Regions from separate parts of the Paenibacillus pabuli genome, predicted to be linked through region 2. Evidence: riboswitches for the same ligand, from Rfam matches in the RefSeq annotation. Region 2 holds a riboswitch; the other holds the start of a gene.

Region 1 (6,953 bases), on a different contig from region 2:
TGAATCCTTTTCCCTTGTCCTGATTGCCTCCACCTATAAATGAAACGACGGTTAACGGGTCACGGTAGACGGCCTCCTTCATGAATGCCATCGTGTAGGAAGCATCCCATACTGCGGGAATGCGGGTTTCTACCTTTTTCTGATCATTCAGCGGCCAATTCAAAGTAGTCAGGGTTGAGCCATTTGCGGAGGTTTCTGCTACTTCTACACCTTCACCCGCAAGAATAAACACGGTTTCCCCGTTTTCGTCCACTCTGTACATCGAAGATTTGGGATATTGGGCATGTAACTGTTTCATGCGTTGATCCACCTTGGCAGGCGCTGCCTGTTCCAGCTTCTTCGATTCATTAGACCAGAGATTGCTTATATGAGTAACGTCACCGTAAGGAGCGGTAGTACTGCTCTTGCTCATGTTGTTCACGAACACTACATAAATGACGGATGTGATTGGAAGAACAACCGGTACAAACAATACCGCACACAAGATCAGAATCATATAACGGGACATAAGCGATTGGCCAAATCGAAACTTTCGTTTCCCGGTCTTTTTTCCGTCACTCTGATCTTTCGGATTCTCCTGCTTTCTAAACCGCCCGATCATGGTTTCTTCACACGATATCCAACCCCGCGCACGGTTTGAATCACGGACGGATTGGCCGGATCAATCTCAAGCTTCTCGCGAAGATGGCGAATATGTACCATTAATGTCTTATCCCCATCCAGGTAGGGCTCGTTCCATACAGCTTCATAAATCTGTTCCTTCGTACGGATCATGCCCATATGCCTGAGCAGGTACGCAAAGATGTGAAACTGTTTTCCCGATAAAATGATCTCTTCCCCTGTCTCCTCATTGACGATTCGATTGTCCTTCTCATAGATGGACAGGTGATCCAGCTTCAGAGCAGCATTCGAGGAAACCGTAGTCCCTGCCTTTCGCAGCTGGACTTCAATTCGCGCAGCAAGTTCATCGGGGTGGAACGGCTTGGTTACATAATCATCGGCAAAATCTAGCCCATGCAGCTTGTCATCAATGGACGTTCTGGCCGAGAGCATGACGATGGGCACGGAAGGATGTTCCTTTTTCAACCTCTGTCCCACCGTGAATCCATCCAGCCCTGGCAGCATGACATCCAAAATGATCAGAGAGCAGCCCCCGGCAGCTTCAGCAGCGCCCTCTCCGCTTCCCAGCCATACGACCTCATAACCTCGCTCCTCCAGGTCGGCTCTGACCCATGTCGCGATTTCCGTATCGTCCTCAATGTATAGCAGTTTTGTTTTCATGCGTAAATTCGTTTCCTTTCTGCACCCTTTGGGTTAATTATATATCTGAACATAATGGAGTAAGCTGTATGTATAACGAACAAAGCTCCAACTAAGGAATAGTCTGTTACTTTCTTTGTATTATACCTTAATCTTCAGCTTCAGAAATGTCATGCCTTGAGATCCGTGAACTACATATAAGTCAATAGACGGGAGGAATTTTAACATGCTGCTGGAAGCCATCTATCACCAACCCAAACGGAACTGGGCCTATGCCTACGATAAGGATACCGTTCGCCTGCGCCTGCGCGCCAAAAAGAATGATCTCACCGAGGTATACGCCATGACTGGCGACAAATACGCATGGGAAAATACCAAAAAGCAGATTCCTTTGGTCAAGTTCACTTCCGATTCCATGTTCGATTACTATGAAGGTGAAATAAAGCCTCCGTATCATCGCCTGAAATATTCCTTTTTGCTCAAAAGTGGAGACGAGCAGATCTGGATGTCCGAAACGGATTTCCAGGAAGACGAACCGGACGATCCGGGGCAGATGTTTCAGTTTCCCTATATTCACCCGGGTGCGGTCTTTACGCCGCCTGAGTGGGTTAAGGATGCTGTTTTCTATCAGATCTTCCCCGAGCGTTTTGCGAACGGCAATCCGGACCTGAATCCGGAGAATGTCGAACCATGGGGCGGCGACCCTACACCGTCCAACTTCTTTGGAGGTGACCTCCAAGGTGTAATGGATCATCTGGACTACCTCAGTGAGCTGGGCATTAATGCGATTTATTTTACCCCCATCTTCGAAGCAACCACCAACCATAAGTATGATACCGAGGACTATCTGCGGGTAGATCGGCATTTTGGCGATGCGGACACCGTGAAACGATTGGTCAAGCTATGTCATGAACGCGGTATTCGGGTACTTCTGGATGCAGTGTTCAATCATTCGGGGAAGACGTTTGCACCATTTGTTGATGTGCAGAAGAACGGGGAGAAGTCCAAATACAAGGATTGGTTCCATGTTCATGAATTCCCGCTGGATGTGAAGGATGGTATACCTACGTATGAGACCTTTGGATTTGAGCCACACATGCCGAAGCTGAACACGGAGAATCCGGAGGTGAAGGACTACCTGCTGAAGGTAGCCGAATATTGGATCAAGGAAGTTGGCATGGACGGCTGGCGACTGGATGTCGCGGACGAAGTGGATGATGCATTCTGGCGCGATTTCCGCCGGGTGGTCAAAGCTGCGAATCCGGAGGCGTATATTCTCGGAGAGATCTGGAATGAATCCTCGGCCTGGCTGCAAGGTGATCAGTTTGATGCTGCCATGAATTATCCGTTTACCGATGCCGTGAATGGGTTCTTTGTAAAAAATAAAATGAATGCCGAGACGTTCGCGAATTCCATCGGACGGCAGCTGTCACGTTATCCGCTGCAAGCCAGCGAAGTCGCATTCAACCTGCTGGACAGCCATGATACGCCAAGGCTGCTGACGCTGTGCGAAGGCGATCAGCGCAAGATGAAACTGGCAGCATTGTTTCAGTTCACTTATCTAGGTACACCGTGTATCTATTACGGGGATGAGATTGGGCTGGATGGCGACCAAGATCCAGGCTGCCGGAAATGCATGGAGTGGGACGAAGCGAAGCAGGACCGCGAGTTGTTTACCTTTTATCAGCAGCTTATCGCCCTTCGCCATGCCCATCCCGCGCTGCGTGCAGAAGGCCACGTTCGATTCCTGCAAGCCCGTCCTGAAGGGAGCCAGCTGATTCTTGAACGGCAAAGTGAAGATGAACGCATCCTCGTTTTGTTTAATCGTTCGGAGGAAACGGCAATCATTGAATTTGAGGGTGGTGCAGGTGAATGGACCGAATTGTTGGACGGTAACCACCGGACTGCAAGGGACGGCGATGTCCTCGCTGTTGAACTGCCTGCATATGGTTATGCGGTATTAAGCACGGAAATCAGTCAGGGACAAAAGTAAATCTCTATTAAGCATCCCTTGTAGGTTACCTGAGACTTTCTACTTTGAATGCCAGAGTTAGGCTGAATCTCGGGTCTTTCCAAATAAAAAAGGCGTCCTTGCATGACCTTGTAAATGGGTCAGTGGACGCTTTTTTCCGTTTGTCTCCTGTAATAAATCCTGTCCTATCGGCTCATTTCTAAGCCTGCTCTTTCGAATTGTTCTTCGTGCTCTCCGGTTCGGACTCAGCTTCAGGTTCTGCTCGCTTCGCTTTGGGTTTCGCCAGCTTCTCCATCATTTTCCGGCCCGTTGGCGTCTGGGCCAAACCACCCTGAGCCGTCTCGCGGTGCCTGCTCGGCATGGCACTTCCCACTTCCAGCATGACGTCAATGACTTCGTCCGATGGGATGGCGCTCCGAACCCCAGCCAGTGCCATATCGGCTGCAGCCAGTGCTGTTACCGCACCCAGTCCGTTCCGGACGATGCATGGAATTTCAACAAGCCCTGCGACCGGATCGCAGATGAGGCCGAGTGTGTTTTTTAACGCGAGACCTACGGCATGAACGACCTGCTCCGGTGTCCCTCCACGCAGCTCCACCATTGCACCTGCGGCCATGCCGATTGCAGAACCGACTTCAGCCTGGCAGCCGCCCTCGGCACCGGAAATGAACGAGTTGTTGGCGATGACATATCCAATTGCACCTGCACAGAATAAGCCGTTCACCAAATGCTCATCACTCCATCCGAATCGCTCTTGGGAGCTGATGAATACACCGGGGATGATACCGCACGAACCCGCTGTCGGTGTAGCCACAATCCGGCCCATGGAAGCATTGACTTCGGAAACACACAGGGCGTAGGCCATCGCAAGTGCGGAGGCATCACCCGAGCAGGTTTCGCCCTGGCGAATATACTCGGCCATCTTTTTGCCGTCTCCGCCGGTCAAGCCACTGCGCGAAGTGGTGTCCTCCGTCAGTCCTTTCCGTACAGCCTCTTTCATCACCTGATAATATTCCGACATCTGCCGCACCACATCCGCTTCCGGCGTATTGGTCTCCTGAACCTGCTCCTCGATCATCAGCCGGGCAATGGTTTTGGATTCTGCCGTACAGATCGTATTTAATTCATGCAAGTGCTTAAACCGCATCCGGTTCAACCCCTCTCTTCAAATCAATGACGCGAATATCCAGCACATGGTCCAGTGATTGCAAGCGTTTCAACATCTCAGCGCTTGGTGCTCCGTCCATCTCCATCGCTGTTAGCGCTTCGCCATCCCGGGCTTTACGGTCCACTTGCATATAACCGATGTTAACTCCTGACGAACTGATCGTAGACGTCACGGAAGCAAGTACCCCCGCTTTGTCCGAATGACGCAGTACGAGTGTAGGGAATTCCCCGCTGATCTGCACCCGAAAATCATTTAACGTATGCACCGATACGCTGCCGCCGCCAATCGAAGCGCCAACGAGCGAACATTGACGCTCACCGTGCCACAGCTCAATCTTGACCGTATTGGGATGCGGAGCAGGTAGTCCACTCGTGAAGAACTCGACCTCCATGCCCGCTTGTTCTGCATATTCCTCGGCGTCCGGTATACGCGGATCATCTGTGACATAGTCAAGCAAACCACCAATTAAAGCCAGATCGGTACCATGACCCTGGTACGTATCCGCAAATGAACCGTACAGTGTCAACCTCGCACGTTCCGGGGTACTTCCCAGCCACTGGCGCGCAATTCTCCCCAGCCTCGCTGCCCCGGCCGTATGTGAACTTGAAGGCCCTGTCATCGACGGACCAATGATTGAAAAAACATCTTTAAAACGCATCCTGCACCCCTCCATATCGTCATATCCATTCAGACATGCACCATAATGTTCCTTGATTACTGAATGATGACATCAAAAAAGGACAGTAGAAGGCCTTAGGCCCTCTCTCTGTCCTCGTTACCTGAGAGTTTCATGATCAGGAGCAGCCGCAATCGGCATACCGTCCTCATCATATACCCCTTGGGTGGCGCAAATGCGCACTCTCCAGAGTTGCGTCCAACGATGGTACATTTACCTGAGAGATTAACCGCGGCGCCGGGTGCGCAGCAGCTTGCTCCTTCGGTGCCTGACAGCCGCCTTAGTGTTACCCTTGGCCTGGCCAGGTCTCTCCCGCTCGTTCTCATCCGCTGTATAGTCATATACTCGTTCGAACACCTATCAAACGTTTATCACTTGTTAGATTGATCATTCATATAACAGATTAATATGCAACACACGTAATGTCAATAAAAGTAACGTACTATTATCATCTTGGAAAAATTCCTGTTATATCATATGCATCCTTCCACGGGATGGTTCAGTTCAATATAGGACATAGACTAGCTATGAAGTGATTTTGAGGAAGAGCTGTGTTCCTTATAGTATGACTGTCTTGAAGGAAGCAAACTAGTAAGCCATAACACGAGAGCACCCAGCATCAGAACTGCAGAAACCACCGTATATACGGTTCGGAGAGAGATTACTTCCGCTACTCCCCCCATCGCCAAAATCGAAATAACCTGTAAGGCACTCAGCATCAGCCCAAGCACGCTGCTCATCCGCCCCATCAATTCTACCGGAATATTATTCTGATAAAAGGTAACCAGTCCCGTGTTCGCCAGTGCGGAACACAGCCCAAGCAGAATAAAGGCGAATGCGGCGAGTTCGAACGAAAACGAACGAGCGAACAGGAAATAACCAAGCGCAACCAGGAGCACGCCTCCGCCCATCATATGACGGATGGGTAATTGTTTGGCGAACAGCCAAACCAGCAGAGATCCCGTCAGATAACCCACTCCCGTAACACTCATCAACGCGCCATACTGCGACTCGGACAGGTTCATCACATGACGAATAAACACCACTTCCTGCGCATCCAGTGACATGCCAATGACAAGAATGATCTGGAACAAGGCATAAATTCCAACGACATAGCCCGAGTGACGACTGAAGCGCAACACGGCATGCCAATCCTGAGCGATCAGGCGAGGAGTTAGCTTTGTTGCTGTTCTACTGTTCCGCTCCCCAATGCCCAGCCTTGGCAGGAACATCAGAATCAGCGCAGACACCACAAAAGAAGCAGCATTGGCATAGATCGCCGCCACAGGAGACAGATAGATCAGCATGACTCCCGCTATGGCCGGACCCGTAATAAAAGCGCCTGAACTGATCATCGCCTGCAAGGAATTGAATCGCTTGCGCCGCTCAGCAGGAACCAGCCGGGTAATGTATACCTGCGAAGAAGGCACAAAGATGGAAGAAGACATGCTGACAAGAAACATGATGCCATACATCATCCATAGGCTGGGCATCAGCGGAAGCAATGCTACGAGCACAGCTCTCACCACATCGGCTCCAATCATCAGCTGCCGCTGGTCATAGCGGTCGATCAGACTGCCTGACCAGAACTTGGTGCATACCGAGGCAATCGGCGAGATGATCCACAAGCCTGCGACTGCCGCCGGAGACTGTGTCATGTTGAGTACCATCAGATTAATAGCCACTATATAGATGAAATCCCCCAGATTGGATATGCCCACTCCACCCAGCAGCAAGCCGGCATGTTTCCATCCACCTGGCTGGGCGTCTTTCCCTCTCTCCTTCTCGCGATCATTGCTCATCCATCAGATCCCTCCCAGGTTCATTCATGAATTATACAGAGCACTAAAGTTAAATCCAATAATTGTATTATCTCC
Region 2 (6,953 bases):
TCATCAGTCCCTGTACACCAGCAGACAATACAGTGCTGATCCCTTCTACTGCAGGTCCGATACCGAGCAGTGCAATAATCGCCAGGATTCCACCAATAATACCGGCTGAGAAGTTGTTAACCAGCATTTCGAATCCTGCTTTGATCTTGCCCTCAACGGCTTTATCGAACTTTTTGATGATCCATGCGGCCAGAGGTCCGGCAATCATGGCACCTAAGAACATCGGAATGTCACTGCCGACGATGACCCCTATAGTCATGATGGCACCAACGACACCACCACGCTGGCCATGCACCATAGTACCTCCGGTGTAACCAATAAGCAGTGGCAGCAAATATTTGATCATCGGATCTACTAACAGCGCCAGATCCGCGTTAGGGAACCAGCCCTTTTCAATAAATAGCGCCGTAATTAACCCCCATGCAATAAACGCACCCATGTTCGGCATAACCATACCGCTTAGGAAGCGGCCAAAACGCTGAACGCCTACCCGGAGACCGCCTTTGGAATTGGACGTTTGGTCCAAGTTACTCATTGTATTATCCTCCTCGGATCAAGTAGTAATCATTTATGAAAGGGGTATCATTTCTCCCCTGCTGTTATCCTAAGCCAGATTGGTCTCCGGTTCAACGAAATGAAAGCGTACTTTCGTCATGATCATTGATGACAACATTGTGTTTATGTAATCGTTTTAATGGTGATGAGAGGGTTCTAACCCTTGATATAATTGGTTTTTTTCATGTGTGACTTATGTCATTTACGGTGTTGATTTCAATAATATAGCATGTGCGATTCAGGCTTATTCCATCCAGTTTTGGCACCCCCAACGTCAACAAAGCCGTGTCCTGGAAAGCACGAAAAAGCCTGAATGAGCTCCAAGGCTCACACAGGCTCTGAAGACGTGCGAGGACGTCCAGTTTATGAAGAAATCATAGGTTATTATAGGTTATTTAGTGCAAACACATTCTACTCTTCGGTATGCTTGCGATAGGCATCAGCATTCATCAGTTTCGACAAAGCTGCTGTCAGATCACCTTCAACACGAATCTCGATCATCCAGCCTTCTTCGTAAGGCGAACTGTTAACCAATTCAGGTGCATCCTGCAGTGCTTCATTCACGGCAATAATGGAACCACTTACCGGAGAAAACAAATCTGAAACCGTCTTAACGGATTCAATCGTACCAATACTTTCTTCCGCTTTTACATCCGATTCAAGGTCAGGCAATTCCACAAACACAATGTCACCCAGCTGATGCTGCGCGAACTCGGTAATGCCGATCCGTACAGTATCCTCCCCTACGGTTTGCACCCACTCGTGCTCTTCACTGTACAGGAAATCACTTTTCAATTCGCTCATCGATATCCGCCTCGCTTTTCATTAATGAGTGCATGCGTCCTTCGGCCAACCCTTTTTCCCAGAACATAGCGTAAGATATTTTTGAATGAAATGTCAAGATACCTCACAAATTATTTGATTTTTGATGATTACAGCCTGTAACGCAAACACCCTCACTCTACATATAATGGGTAATATTAGAATAGTAAGCGCACTCTTTTTATATACACGAACAATAATTATAAACTAATAAATATTATTCGGTTTTTTATTAATTTTCGTGATATCGTTCTTGACATCGATAGTGGATTCACGTTTTAATGAGAGAGTAAATGTTAATTGTTGTGTGCATCACCCGCGGATGAATGTAAAGGGAGAGATTACCCGTGACGCCCAACTCTTGGATGCATGCGGTAACGCCGAAGGAGTAAACCACCCGACAAGCGGGAGGTGAATCTCTCAGGCAAAAGGACTTTTACGGGACGCAACTCTGGAGAGCATCTATTCGCCCTGTATGGGGCGTTTTGATCACCCAAGGGGAAACCTGCTGCAACTTATTGGCGGGGTAACTCTCAGGTACCAAGGACAGAGCCTAAGAATACAGCGTGCTTCTGGCATGCCGGTTCTTTGGCCTGTCCTTTTCCTTTTTCCCAAAAAAACGAAAGTCAGGATCGAGCCGGCGCTGTCATCAGCGCAGCCTTAATCATACTTATCCAAGAAAAGAATGCATCATTCATGTTATACACTCGGCCCGGTAGCGGCCATAACGAGGTGATTTGATGTCCGATTTGCTTAGAACTCCACTCTATCCACTTTATCAGCAATATGAAGGTGTACGGTGCATCGATTTTGGAGGCTGGGAGCTTCCGGTGCAATTCAGCGGGATTCAGAAGGAACATGAAGCGGTGCGCGAACGGGCTGGACTGTTCGATGTATCCCACATGGGTGAATTCACGGTGCAGGGTGAACAGGCCGAAGCATTTTTGCAGAAACTGACGACCAACGACGTGACCACACTAGTTCCCGGCCAGGCACAATACACGTTAATGTGTTACCCGGACGGTGGCGTAGTGGACGATCTGCTCGTATACAAGCTAAAAGATCAGCATTATATGCTCGTCGTGAATGCCTCCAATATTGACAAGGACTGGGCCTGGTTGCAAGAGCACATGGTTCCTGGGGTAAGCATGACGAATGACTCCGCGGAAACAGCTCTCCTGGCTCTACAGGGCCCGCTTGCTGCAGACATCATCGGAAAAGTTACAGATACCGCCGTATCCATAATCGAGCCTTTTCGTTTTGTACAGAATGCTGAGGTTTGTGGTGTAAAATTGCTGCTATCCCGCACCGGTTATACCGGTGAAGACGGCTTTGAACTCTACGTACAGGCAGATCAGGCCGCTGCGGTCTGGAACGGATTAATGGAGGCTGGTGCAGATCAAGGACTGGTTCCGGCTGGGCTTGGTGCACGGGATACACTCCGATTCGAAGCGAAGCTGCCGCTGTACGGACAGGAACTGTCACCGACCATTTCCCCGCTGGAAGCTGGCGTAGGCATGTTCGTGAAGCTGGATGCCGGACCTTTTATCGGACACGAAGCCCTATTGCAGCAAAAGAATGATGGGCCAGCCCGCAAATTGGTCGGCATTGAAGTGCTGGAGCGAGGTATTCCGCGTCCCCACTATCCCATCTACGCCGAAGGCGTGCAGATCGGAGAAGTAACGACAGGTACACAGTCACCTACGTTGAAGCGTAATTTGGGACTCGCACTTATCGACAGTCAATATGCTGCGCTGGGTACCCCGCTCGAGATTGAGATTCGCGGCAAGAAACTGAAAGCCGAGGTCGTGAAGACCCCTTTTCATAAACGGACGCGTACGTCAAAGACACCTACCCAAGGAGCTGATTAGCATGAGCAAGCACCGCTATATTCCCATGACTGAACAGGATCAGAGCGCCATGCTCGCAACCATCGGTGTGGACACGATTGAAGATCTGTTCCAGGACATTCCACAGGAGATTCGTTATCAGGGCGAGCTGCCTGTCTCCTCCAAACTGGATGAATACGCACTGACGCGCCATATGTCCAAGCAAGCGGGTACGAATGCCAATTTTGAGACACACGCCAGTTTCCTGGGTGCAGGCATTTACGATCATCACATCCCTTCCGTTATTAATCACGTCATTTCCCGTTCCGAGTTCTATACTGCCTATACGCCATATCAGCCCGAAATCAGTCAGGGCGAGCTCCAGGCGATCTTCGAATTTCAATCGTATATCTGTGAACTGACTGGCATGGCTGTAGCCAATGCGAGCATGTATGATGGCGCAACCGCATTTGCGGAAGCAGGGAACCTGGCCGCTGCGGCAACCCGCCGCAAACAGCTGATCGTATCCCGTACCGTTCATCCAGAAGCCCGTCAAGTATTGAAGGCTTATGCACACGGTCTGAATTTGGAGATAGTCGAGATTGGTTATCAGAATGGGGTGACCGACTGGGAGGCCCTTCAAGCGGCCGTATCGGATGATACCGCAGCCGTCATGATTCAGAGCCCTAACTTCTTCGGTGCCGTGGAAAATGTAAAACAGGCGGCAGACCTCGCGCATGCGCACAAGGGTCTGCTCGTGGTCAGCGCAAACCCGCTGGCGCTTGGCCTGCTCGAAGCTCCAGGCAAGCTGGGTGCCGACATCGTTGTCGGCGATGCACAGCCCCTTGGCATTTCCGCTTCGCTCGGTGGTCCTACATGTGGATATTTCGCTGTTTCCCAGGCTCATATGCGCCGGATTCCTGGCCGGATCGTTGGCCAGACAACCGATCGCAACGGTAAACGCGGTTTTGTACTGACGCTCCAAGCGCGGGAACAGCATATCCGCCGTGAAAAGGCGACATCCAACATCTGCTCCAATCAGGCTTTGCTAGCGTTAAGCGCTTCTGTATATATGTCTACCATGGGAAGACAGGGCATGATTGATGTAGCTGATCTGAATTTGCAAAAGAGCTATTATGCGCTTCAAGCACTGACTGCGATTCCTGGGGTCAGCCTGACCTTTAATGCACCTACATTCAATGAGTTTGTCATTCAACTGCCCGAAGGAACAGACGTCGATGCCCTTCAGTTGAAGCTGCTGGATGCCGGTTTCATCGGTGGATATGAACTTGGACGGGATTACCCGGAGCTTGCCGGACATATGCTGGTAGCCGTGACGGAACGGCGCAGCAAGGAAGAGATTGACGAATTCGCACGTGTATTGGAGGGATCGCTGTGACTCAGGAAATGACAACCATCCAAGGACAGCCGGAAACGGCAGCTCCTTCCCAAGCCGAAACCAGTATGAAACAAGTGGCACAGGCAGCATCGCCTGCTCCAGAGCAATCGCTGATCTTTGAACTGAGCAGCCCGGGTCGTGTCGCTTACTCCCTGCCTGAATGCGATGTTCCGCGTCAAGATCCAGAGAGCTTGATTCCCCGGGAAATGCTGCGTTCGGAAGCAGCTGCACTGCCTGAGGTATTTGAAGTGGATGTCATTCGTCACTATACTGCGCTTTCCCGCCGCAACTTCGGGGTAGATAACGGATTTTATCCACTTGGCTCTTGTACGATGAAGTATAATCCGAAAATTAACGAAGATGTGGCTCGCTATAGCGGATTTGCCAAGATCCATCCGTATCAGCCTGAATCCAGCATCCAAGGTGCACTTGAGCTGCTCTACACGTTGCAAAAAGACCTTGCAGGTCTGACTGGCATGGACGCCGTGACCCTGCAACCTGCGGCTGGTGCACACGGTGAATGGACCGGCCTCATGATGATTCGTGCCTATCACGAAGGTCGTGGTGAACAGCGGACCAAAGTCATTGTGCCGGATTCTTCACATGGCACCAACCCCGCAAGTGCAACCGTGGCTGGCTTCGAGACGGTAACCATTCCCTCCCGTGCGGACGGTCTGGTCGATCTGGCTGCACTGCGTGCAGCCGTAGGTTCCGATACCGCAGCGTTGATGCTGACCAATCCAAATACCCTGGGATTGTTTGAAAAGGACATCCAGGAGATTGCTTCGATCGTGCATCAAGCTGGTGGCCTGCTCTATTATGATGGAGCCAACTCCAATGCCATTATGGGCATTACCCGTCCTGGTGATATGGGCTTCGATGTCGTGCATCTGAACTTGCACAAAACGATGAGCACCCCGCACGGCGGAGGAGGTCCTGGTGCGGGACCCGTCGGTGTAAAAAGCCGTCTGATCCCGTTCCTGCCGAAACCAATGGTGATCAAGAACGATCAGGGACAATACGCTTTGGATCGTGAAGGGGATCAATCGATCGGCCGAGTCAAAGCGTATTACGGCAACTTCGGTATTCTGGTACGCGCCTATGCTTACATTCGTACGTACGGACCAGAAGGCTTGCGCCGGGTATCCGAATGTGCCGTACTCAATGCCAACTATATGATGGCACGTCTTGCACCGTATTACGAGATTCCGTATCCAGGTGTATGTAAGCATGAATTTGTCATGTCTGGCCGGGGCCTGAAGCAATACGGCGTAAGAACATTGGATGTAGCCAAACGGCTGCTTGATTTTGGGTATCATCCGCCAACCGTCTACTTCCCGCTCAACGTAGAAGAATGCATCATGATTGAACCAACGGAAACGGAGAGCAAAGAAACGCTGGATGGCTTCATCGATACGATGATACGCATTGCCAAGGAAGCAGAAGAGACACCTGAACTGGTACTCAACGCACCCTATGGCACACCCGTTACTCGTCTGGATGAGACCACAGCGGCACGTAAACCTGTATTGAACTGCGCGTGCAGTTAACCAGTTATTAATGTCAAGCAAAGGACTCCTGCTGATGTTTCAACATCAGCAGGAGTTTTTTTATTTACTCCCGTCCTTTTCCGCTACGCGTGAACGGTCTCTTTCTATATTCCTTATGATCTCACATTAGCCCACAAAAAAAGCCGGCATCCGCTGTTCGCAGATACCGGCAATATCACTGCATTCCTGCAGTCCATTCATCGGAAAAAGAAAAGACCTTAAAATCCGGAGGAAAACCCTCGCAAAATTACGCTTTGATGCTTTGAACCAATTCAACCACTTGCTCAGCAGTTTGCATGTCCAGCGCTTTAGCAGCCAGTTCCTGCATGTCCGCACGGGACAGCTTGGTGATCTGGCTACGAGCTGGCAGGATGGATGTTGCGCTCATGCTGAACTCATCCAGTCCGAGACCAAGCAGCAATGGAATTGCTGTTTCGTCTCCCGCCATCTCTCCACACATACCAACCCATTTACCTTCGCGATGTGCTGCATCGATGACCATTTTCACCAGACGCAGAATAGCAGGGTTGTATGGTTGGTACAGATAGGATACACGCTCGTTCATACGGTCAGCTGCCATAGTGTATTGAATCAGATCGTTCGTTCCGATACTGAAGAAATCAACCTCTTTGGCGAATTGATCCGCAAGAACTGCAGTCGAAGGAATTTCGACCATGATGCCCAGTTGAATGCTGTCGGAAACAGCAATACCTTCAGCTACCAGCTTTTCCTTCTCTTCGAGCAGGACAGCTTTTGCTTCACGGAATTCACCCAGTGTTGCGATCATTGGGAACATGA

What was found. Region 2 has a riboswitch for glycine ahead of gcvT (glycine cleavage system aminomethyltransferase GcvT). Riboswitches for the same ligand answer to the same signal wherever they lie in the genome.
Region 1: another riboswitch for glycine. It lies ahead of sdaAB (L-serine ammonia-lyase, iron-sulfur-dependent subunit beta); the one in region 2 lies ahead of gcvT (glycine cleavage system aminomethyltransferase GcvT).

The regions. Positions count from the first base shown of each region.
Region 1 covers NZ_JBDOIO010000003.1:3,761,729-3,768,681, forward strand. Annotated here, with positions in the region: gene ABGV42_RS18845 (HAMP domain-containing sensor histidine kinase) at 1-601, opposite strand, end outside; gene ABGV42_RS18850 (response regulator transcription factor) at 598-1,281, opposite strand; gene ABGV42_RS18855 (alpha-glycosidase) at 1,487-3,253, shown strand; gene sdaAA (L-serine ammonia-lyase, iron-sulfur-dependent, subunit alpha) at 3,432-4,379, opposite strand; gene sdaAB (L-serine ammonia-lyase, iron-sulfur-dependent subunit beta) at 4,369-5,058, opposite strand; glycine riboswitch at 5,165-5,268, opposite strand; glycine riboswitch at 5,273-5,401, opposite strand; gene ABGV42_RS18870 (MFS transporter) at 5,598-6,878, opposite strand.
Region 2 covers NZ_JBDOIO010000004.1:615,883-622,835, reverse strand. Annotated here, with positions in the region: gene ABGV42_RS22410 (PTS mannitol transporter subunit IICB) at 1-535, opposite strand, end outside; gene gcvH (glycine cleavage system protein GcvH) at 967-1,359, opposite strand; glycine riboswitch at 1,700-1,823, shown strand; glycine riboswitch at 1,827-1,929, shown strand; gene gcvT (glycine cleavage system aminomethyltransferase GcvT) at 2,118-3,248, shown strand; gene gcvPA (aminomethyl-transferring glycine dehydrogenase subunit GcvPA) at 3,250-4,605, shown strand; gene gcvPB (aminomethyl-transferring glycine dehydrogenase subunit GcvPB) at 4,671-6,155, shown strand; gene ptsP (phosphoenolpyruvate--protein phosphotransferase) at 6,403-6,953, opposite strand, start outside.